Regions from separate parts of the Pseudomonas sp. FG6 genome, predicted to be linked through region 1. Evidence: riboswitches for the same ligand, from Rfam matches in the RefSeq annotation. Region 1 holds a riboswitch; the other holds the start of a gene.
What was found. Region 1 has a riboswitch for cobalamin ahead of cobO (cob(I)yrinic acid a,c-diamide adenosyltransferase). Riboswitches for the same ligand answer to the same signal wherever they lie in the genome.

Region 1 (4,409 bases):
GTGGCGCATGTCGCGGCGTTCGGCGATGGCGCGGTAGATCGCTTCGCGTTCGGCTTGGGGGAAGGCGTTGTCGGTCATGGCCGTTTCGCGAGCAAGCCCGCTCCCACACTGATAGCGGTCTCAGGACCAGGCGCAAACAACGCTGCAATCGCCCGCGGATTCGACGGGAAATAGAAGTGCACATAGGAAGCCGTCATCCGCCCCAGCCGAAAGACCGCCTCCGCCCCGCGCCCGCCGTTGGGGCTATGCCCACGGGCAATCGGTTCAAGCTCGGTGCTGGTCAGGGAATGATGGTAGGTGTGTCCACGCAGGGTGCCTTCCGGCAGATCCACCGCTTGCAGCGCCAGGGCAGCCAGGCGCTTTTGCATCTGCGCCTCACCGGTGAGCAACCCCAACAGTTCGGCGCGGGTGCCCTCGACGTCGGTCAATGAATCGAGCAGGTACAACATGCCGCCGCACTCGGCCAGCAACGGTTTGCCGGCAGCATGGTGAGCGCGGATCGCCGTGAGCATCGGCGTGTTCCGGGCCAAGGCGACATGGTGCAGTTCCGGATAACCCCCGGGCAGGTACAGGCTGTCCGCCTCGGGCAGTTCGGTGTCGTGGATCGGAGAAAAGAAGCTCAGTTGCGCGCCCATAGCCCGCAGCAGGTCGAGGCTTGCGCCGTAGGTGAAGGCAAACGCTTCGTCCCGAGCCACGGCGATGCGCACCCCGTCGAGCCAGGGCTGCACGGCGATCACCTCGGGGGCGGCGAATTCTACCGCCGGCGGCAAGGTCACCTCGCAACTGCCGGCCAGGGCTTCGGCGGCGACATCGAGGCGCAGGTCCAAATCGTTCAACTCACTGGCCTGGACCAGGCCGAGGTGGCGGCTGGGCAATTCGATGCCGGTTTCCCGGGACAACGCACCGTACCAGCGCAGACCTTCGGTCAGGCTGCCTTCAAGCAATTGCGCGTGGCGCAGGGTACCGACCCGGTTGGCCAACACCCCGGCGAACGGCAGGTCGGGTTGATAACGCGCCAGCCCCAAGGCCAGGGCGCCGAACGTCTGGGCCATGGCCGTGCCGTCGATCACCGCCAGCACCGGCACGCCGAAATGCCGCGCCAGGTCGGCGCTCGAAGGCGTGCCGTCGAACAGGCCCATCACCCCTTCGATCAGGATCAGGTCCGCGTCGGCGGCGGCTTCCCACAATAACCGGCGACTTTCCTGCTCGCCGACCATCCACATGTCCAATTGATAGACCGGCGCGCCGCTGGCTCGCTCCAGGATCATCGGGTCAAGGAAGTCCGGGCCGCATTTGAAGACGCGCACCTTGCGGCCCTGATTGCGATGCAACCGCGCCAGGGCGGCGGTGACGGTGGTCTTGCCCTGGCCCGAGGCCGGGGCGGCGATCAACACCGCCGGACAGTGACGGCTATTGCTCACAGTTCCACGCCTTTCTGCGCCTTGATGCCGGCCTGGAAGGCGTGTTTGATCATGCCCATTTCCGTCACGGTGTCGGCCAGCTCGATCATCTCGGGCTTGGCGGCACGCCCGGTCACCACCACATGCTGCATCGGCGGACGGGCCTGCAAATCACTCAACACCTGATCGAGGTCGAGGTAGCCGTGCTTGAGGGCGATGTTCAGCTCATCGAGCACCACCAGGCCGATGGCCGGGTCGCTGAGCAACTGGCGCGACACTGCCCAGGCGGCTTCGGCGGCGGCGATGTCGCGCTGGCGATCCTGGGTTTCCCAGGTGAAGCCTTCACCCATGACATGAAAGCGCACCTGCTCGGGGAAGCGGCGGAAAAACAGCTCCTCACCGGTGCTGTTGCGCCCCTTGATGAACTGCACCACGCCGCATTGCATGCCGTGCCCCATGGCTCGTGCGAGCATGCCAAAGGCCGAACTGCTCTTGCCCTTGCCGTTGCCGGTCAGCACCAGCAGCAGGCCACATTCATTCGGCGAGTTGGCGATGCGCTCGTCGATCACGGCCTTCTTGCGCAGCATGCGCGCCAGGTGACGTTCGTCGCGATCGGATGCATCGAGGGTGGGGGAGTCGGTCATGGGGAAGCCTCCGTTTGGGACTGGATAACGGCCGGCGGGGCACAAAAAAGAATGGCAACGAGCCTGGCATCGCCCACCGTGATGCCGTTGGATGAATCAGGCCGGTCTCCGGGCTCATGAGCGGCTTGCGGCCGGGCTGCGCGCCTTCCCATGTCCGATGGACACAGTGGCTTGTGGCAGCCTTGACTCATTTACCGTTGCGGGGGCAGCGCCGGGTTTGCATGGGCTCACCGGCTTCCCTGTTTCACTTTGTCGGCCATCGCCACAAAGCACCTGAAACAAGCCGCGAAGGTTAGAGGGTTGGGGGTGGAGCGTCAATTAAAGCCGCCTGCGGCAACCGGTCGGACATTGGCACGGATCAATAAAGTGCCGCCAATCTTGTGCCACGCTACGGCAGGTGATATCAAATAGGCATCACACCCCGATATCACAATAACAAGAGGGCAATCACATGCAAGGCATGATCATCAGCAATCCGAAGTTGGAATTCCTGCGCCCGCTGCTGGAGCACTGGTTCGATTGCATCGACCGCTACAACGCCGTGCGCGGCGATAACGACACCCCCTACTGGTTCGATGAAAAGGCCAATCTGGGGTTGCTGTCGGCGGCGGCCTGGATGGCCGAGATGGTCACGCTGCAGGACGCCCCGACCCGCAAGCAGAATGAAGAAGGCGAACGCAACGCCCGCGCCGACCTGTTCATCGCCAGTACCGAGGAACGCGCCTTCATCCAGGCCACCCAGCGCTGGCCAAGGGTCAAGAGCCTCAACTTGACCCAGCCGCTGCTCGAAGCCACCTGCGATGCCAAGCGCATCAGCTATGCCAGCGACTTGAGGCTGGGCTGCCTGTTCGTCGCCCCGCAAAAAGCCCAGCAAAGCACCACCCCCGAAGAGTTGCAGGACATGGTCGACGAACTGCAAAAGGAAACCACCTGCGCCGTGGCCTGGTACTTCCCTTACGCCTACCGCAAGTTGCACAACGAGGCCGGCCACTATCATCCGGGCATCGCGGTGTTGTTCAAGCAGGCTCATGGTTGATCCCGTGCAAGAAACTGTGGGAGCTAAGCTTGCTCGCGATGAACGATGACGCGGCTCTGGCAGTTGAACCGTGTCGCCTCCATCGCGAGCAAGCTTGGCTCCCACAGGACCCGGTTCCACAGGGATTTTGGTTGCCTGGCTGACAGGCCGATCCACGGTTGAACCATCACACGTCTACGCTTCTCTATGAATAAGCACATGCATTCATAGGGAAGCCAGCATGCTCAAGCCACCTCATCTTTTGATCGTCGCCCTGGCCGCCGGGCTTGTCGCTTGTGGCGAATCGTCCACGCTGCAGGTGTCCGATGGCAGCGGCCCCTCGCCGAAACTGCCCGAGCCGAACAAGACCCTCATTCCGACCGTCAACATCGCCGAAGCGGTCGGCTGGCCGGACGGTGCCAAGCCCACTGCGGCCGCGGGCCTGCAAGTGGGCGCGTTCGCCGACCACCTCGACCACCCGCGCTGGCTCTACGTGCTGCCCAATGGCGACGTGCTGGTGGCCGAAACCAACGCCCCGCCCAAGCCGGACGATACCAAGGGCATCCGTGGCTGGGTGATGAAAAAAGTCATGGGCCGCGCCGGCGCCGGAGTGCCCAGCCCCAATCGCATCACGCTGCTACGCGACGCCAATCACGACGGCATCGCCGAAACCCGCTCGGTGTTCCTGGAAAACCTCAACTCGCCGTTCGGCATGACCCTGGTGGGCAATGACCTGTACGTGGCCGACACCGACCGGCTGATTCGCTTCCCTTATAAAGAAGGCGACACCCAGATCAAGGCGCAGCCGACCAAGGTCGTCGACCTGCCCGGTGGCTCGATCAACCACCACTGGACCAAGAACGTGATTGCCAGCCGTGACGGCAGCAAGCTGTATGTCACCACCGGCTCCAACAGCAACGTGGCGGAGAACGGCATGGAGGCTGAGGAAGGTCGCGCGGCGATCTGGGAAGTGGACCGCGCCAGCGGCACTCACCGCATCTTCGCTTCAGGCTTGCGCAACCCCAACGGCCTGGCCTGGGAACCGCGCAGCGGAGCATTGTGGACCGCGGTGAACGAACGCGACGAAATCGGCAGCGACCTGGTCCCGGACTACATCACCTCGGTCAAGGATGGCGCCTTCTATGGCTGGCCCTACAGCTACTATGGGCAGCACATCGATGTCCGGGTCGAACCGCAGAATCCGGCCCTGGTGGCCAAAGCCATCGCCCCCGACTACGCGGTCGGCCCCCACACCGCCTCACTGGGCCTGAGCTTCGCCGAAGGCAGCGCCCTGCCCGCCCCCTTTACCGAAGGGGCGTTCATCGGACAGCACGGCTCCTGGAACCGTAA
Region 2 (4,409 bases), on a different contig from region 1:
CCCGGCAACTGCTTCGCTGCCTCGGCCAGCAGCGCCAGGCTGGAATCGCCGCTGCACAGGATCACCAGTTCGGCGGGGGTCTGCCCCAGGTCGGCGATGTTGTCATCCGACACAAAGCCGCCGGGCTGGGTCCTGAGCAGGTGCATGGCTTAGACGCTGAGGGCGGCGCGCAATTGCGCTTCGAGTTGGGCGGCATCCAGCGCCTGGCCGATCAGCACCAGTCGGGTAACCCGGGCTTCATCGGCGCCCCATTGGCGGTCGAAGTGCTTGTCGAAACGCGTGCCCACGCCCTGCACCAGCAAACGCATCGGCTTGTTCGGGATAGCGGCGAAACCCTTGACCCGCAACACGCCGTGCTGGACCACCAGTTGCGTCAGGGCGTCGAGCAGCAGGCTTTCGTCGGCCTGGGGCAGCTCGATGGAAATGGAGTCGAAGGCGTCATGATCGTGGTCGTCATCATCGCCGTCATGGTGATGGTCGTGATGGCTGTGGCGGCTGTCGATGTGTTCTTCGGAGCCGACACCCAGGCCGATCAACACGTCCAGCGGCAGGCGCCCGCTGCTGGCTTCGATGACCTTGACCGCTGGCGGCAGCTCCTCGGCCACTTCCAGGCGGACTTTCGCCAGGTCTTCGGGACTGATCAGGTCGGCCTTGTTGAGGATCACCAGGTCGGCGCTCGACAGTTGGTCGGCGAACAGTTCGTGCAGCGGCGATTCGTGATCCAGGTTCGGGTCGAGCTTGCGCTGGGCGTCGACCTGGTCGGGGAACGCGGCAAAGGTGCCGGCGGCCACGGCCGGGCTGTCGACCACGGTGATCACTGCATCGACGGTGCAGGCATTGCGGATTTCCGGCCACTGGAAGGCCTGGACCAACGGCTTGGGCAGGGCCAGGCCGGACGTTTCGATCAGGATGTGGTCAAGATCGCCACGCCGGGCGACCAGCTCGCGCATCACCGGGAAGAACTCTTCCTGCACCGTGCAGCACAGGCAGCCGTTGGCCAGCTCGTAGACGCGACCGTTGGCTTCTTCTTCGGTGCAACCGATGGAGCACTGCTTGAGGATTTCGCCGTCGATGCCCAGCTCGCCGAACTCGTTGACGATCACGGCGATGCGACGGCCTTGGGCGTTGTCGAGCATGTGGCGCAGCAAGGTGGTTTTACCCGAGCCGAGGAAACCGGTGACGATGGTGACGGGAAGTTTGGCCAGTGTTTTCATCGGATGCCCTTTGGCAAGGTGGCGGGCAAACGGGACGACTGCCGCAGGCCCAGGCACAAGCACGCGGAAGATTTCGCCACCGGATCACCCCGCCCGGTTGTAGTGAGAATCTGTTTCGAGGCAGGTCTCCTGGCTGACGGCGGGCCAAGGCTTTACCAAAAGCCTGGCGGGCAATGACTGCGCCTTCCCGTGCGCCTTTATAAAAGGGCATGCACAGTGGCCTTGCAGAAACCTCACCGTTCACAGTTGCGGGGGCAGCCGCGGCTTGGACCGCGTTCCCTTCTTAGCTCCGGCGCATGCGCCGAAGAACCTCGAACGCGCAAGGCTACGCAGGGTGTGTGGGCGGGTCAATCGCCGCAAGTAATATGCCGGACGCGGTTGTGGCGAGGGAGCTTGCTCCCGCTCGGTTGCGCAGCGACCGCAAAGAGCCGGGGGCCGCTGCGCCCGAGGCGTCGAACCGGCCCAGCGGGAGCAAGCTCCCTCGCCACAACAGCCCGCTCGCCGCGCCCCTTGTGCATTGACGCACCGCCCCCGCCCATGGTCTCCTGTGCGCCTATCAGTTATGGGTGCCCTTAGAGGGTGAAACGGGAAACCGGTGAATCGTGTGCTTTACTTCAAGGCCACGTCAGTCCGGTGCTGCCCCCGCAACGGTAAGCGAGCGAAGCGTCTGAGCCACTGTGTATGCCCTGCTACAAAAAGGGCGCATGGGAAGGTGACGCTTGCAGGCAAGGCCCATGCCCTGCCCCTCGCGAGCCCGGAGACCGGCCCATACATGCTCAACAAACCCGCGGTGGGCGGGCGCTGTTCGAACCCTGGCGAGCCTTCGCCCGGGTTTTCATTGCGCTCGATCCACCCGCTGGACAACAACAGAGGGAAGCGCCATGTCGACCATCACCAGCATTGCCCGCAGCACCCGCAGCACCACCACCCTGAGCCAACGCCTGAGCGCCGCGATCTTCGCCTCGATCCTGGGTGCCGGCCTGGTCTATTTCGCCGGTTTCTCCCACATCGAAGCGGTGCACAACGCCGCCCACGACACCCGTCATAGCGCCGCATTTCCTTGCCACTGAGACCAGACGACATGATCAAGCGTATCGCGCAGACCGCCGGTTTCAGTGGATTGCTGGCCGCCCTGCTGCTGACACTGCTGCAAAGTTTCTGGGTATCGCCGCTGATTCTGCAGGCCGAAACCTATGAGAAGGCGCCGGCAGCCGAGGTGCATGAACACGCCAATGGCGTCGCTCACACCCATGACGCCGAGGCCTGGGAACCCGAAGATGGCTGGCAGCGCGTGTTGTCCACCACCGGCGGCAACCTGGTGGTAGCAGTGGGTTTCGCCTTGATGCTGGCGGGCCTGTACACTCTGCGCGCGCCGACGCGTACCTCCCAGGGCCTGCTCTGGGGCCTGGCCGGTTATGCCACGTTCGTCCTCGCGCCGACCCTCGGCCTGCCCCCAGAGCTGCCCGGCACGGCAGCCGCCGACCTGGCCCAGCGGCAGATGTGGTGGATCGGCACCGCCGCATCCACGGCAGTGGGCATCGCCCTGATCGCCTTCGGCCGGCACTGGCTGCTCAAGCTGCTGGGCGTGGCGACCTTGCTGGTGCCCCATGTGATCGGTGCGCCGCAACCGGAAGTCCACTCGATGCTGGCGCCTGAAGCACTGGAAAGCCAATTCAAGATCGCCTCGCAACTGACCAACGTCGCGTTCTGGCTGGCCCTGGGCCTGATCAGCGCCTGGCTGTTCCGCCGCGGCGACCAGGCCCACCACGACGCATGACCACCGAGCCGATCCTGGTGGTCGGCCTGGGGTGCCAGCGTGGTTGCCCGGCGAGCACGCTGCGCGCCTTGCTCGAACAGACGCTGCAGGCCCACGGCATCGCACTCCAGCAGGTACGGGGCCTGGCCAGCATCGATCTCAAGCAGGATGAGCCCGGGCTGCTGGAACTGGCCGGGCAACTGGCCCTGCCACTGACCTGCTTCAGTGCCGAACGTCTGGCCGGTTATCAGGCACGGCTCAGCCATCTTTCCGACATCGCCTACGAGCGGACCGGTTGTTACGGCATCGCCGAAAGCGCCGCCCTCGCCCTCGCCGACCAGTGGGGCACGGCACCGGCAACGCTGCTGATCACCCGCCAGCGTGGCCCCAAGAGCACGTTGGCATTGGCGGTTGTGTCGTAAATCCCGATAATCGGCCCGCCGGATCATGAGCGATCCTCATCTAGCCCCCTCACCCACCTTCCACAGGAGCCGGTCATGACCGTCTATTTCATCGGCGCTGGCCCCGGCGACCCTGAACTCATCACCGTCAAGGGCCAGCGACTGATCCGCCAGTGCCCGGTGATCATTTATGCCGGCTCTCTGGTGCCCAAGGCCGTGCTGGAGGGGCATTGCGCCGAGCAGGTGGTCAACAGCGCCGAACTGCACCTGGAACAGATCATCGAACTGATCGCGGCCGCCCACCACAAAGGCCAGGACGTGGCCCGGGTGCATTCCGGCGACCCGAGCCTGTACGGCGCCATCGGCGAGCAGATCCGCTGCCTGCGGGAATTGGGTATTGCTTTCGAGATCATCCCGGGCGTGACCGCCACGTCAGCCTGCGCCGCCCTGCTGGGCGCCGAACTGACCCTGCCGGACGTGTCCCAAAGCGTGATCCTCACCCGCTACGCGGACAAGACCGCGATGCCTGCCGGAGAAGAACTGGCCAGCCTGGCGCAGCACGGCGCGAGCATGGCGATTCACCTGGGGGTCAATCATCTGGAAAAAATCGTCAGTGAGCTGCTGCCTCACTACGGCGCGGATTGCCCGATCGCCGTGATCCACCGGGCGACCTGGCCGGATCAGGATTGGGTGCTGGGCACGCTGGCCGACATTGCCGAAAAGGCACAGGCCAAGGGCTTTCGCCGTACGGCGCTGATCCTGGTGGGACGGGTGTTGGGCAATGATGTGTTCAGCGAGTCATCGTTGTACCGCGCCGGGCATGCGCATCTCTACCGGCCCTGAACTCGCCAGAAAATCCACCTGGATCCCCCTGTGGGAGCAAGGCTTGCCCGCGAAGGCGTCACCTCGGTCTATCAGCTACACCGAGGTGTTTGCATCGCGGGCAAGCCTTGCTCCCACAAGCTCGCTTCCACAGGTTACGAGCTGATCGCAAGAGGGTATCGCCACAATCAGTAGTAGGCGTTTTCTTTTTGCGAG

Region 2: it holds a riboswitch for cobalamin, as region 1 does, so the genes downstream of both, ACODSJ_RS02755 (CbtB domain-containing protein) here and cobO (cob(I)yrinic acid a,c-diamide adenosyltransferase) in region 1, are expected to answer to the same signal.

Annotation. Positions count from the first base shown of each region.
Region 1 is NZ_JBMDJD010000036.1:17,367-21,775, forward strand. Features, by position in the region: gene bluB (5,6-dimethylbenzimidazole synthase) at 1-78, opposite strand, end outside; gene ACODSJ_RS20455 (cobyrinic acid a,c-diamide synthase CobB) at 75-1,421, opposite strand; gene cobO (cob(I)yrinic acid a,c-diamide adenosyltransferase) at 1,418-2,044, opposite strand; cobalamin riboswitch at 2,127-2,336, opposite strand; gene ACODSJ_RS20465 (hypothetical protein) at 2,496-3,080, shown strand; gene ACODSJ_RS20470 (PQQ-dependent sugar dehydrogenase) at 3,301-4,409, shown strand, end outside.
Region 2 is NZ_JBMDJD010000003.1:79,482-83,890, forward strand. Features, by position in the region: gene cobN (cobaltochelatase subunit CobN) at 1-146, opposite strand, end outside; gene cobW (cobalamin biosynthesis protein CobW) at 150-1,214, opposite strand; cobalamin riboswitch at 1,317-1,543, opposite strand; cobalamin riboswitch at 1,762-1,998, shown strand; gene ACODSJ_RS02755 (CbtB domain-containing protein) at 2,096-2,284, shown strand; gene ACODSJ_RS02760 (CbtA family protein) at 2,296-2,991, shown strand; gene ACODSJ_RS02765 (cobalamin biosynthesis protein) at 2,988-3,392, shown strand; gene cobM (precorrin-4 C(11)-methyltransferase) at 3,468-4,214, shown strand; gene nfuA (Fe-S biogenesis protein NfuA) at 4,382-4,409, opposite strand, start outside.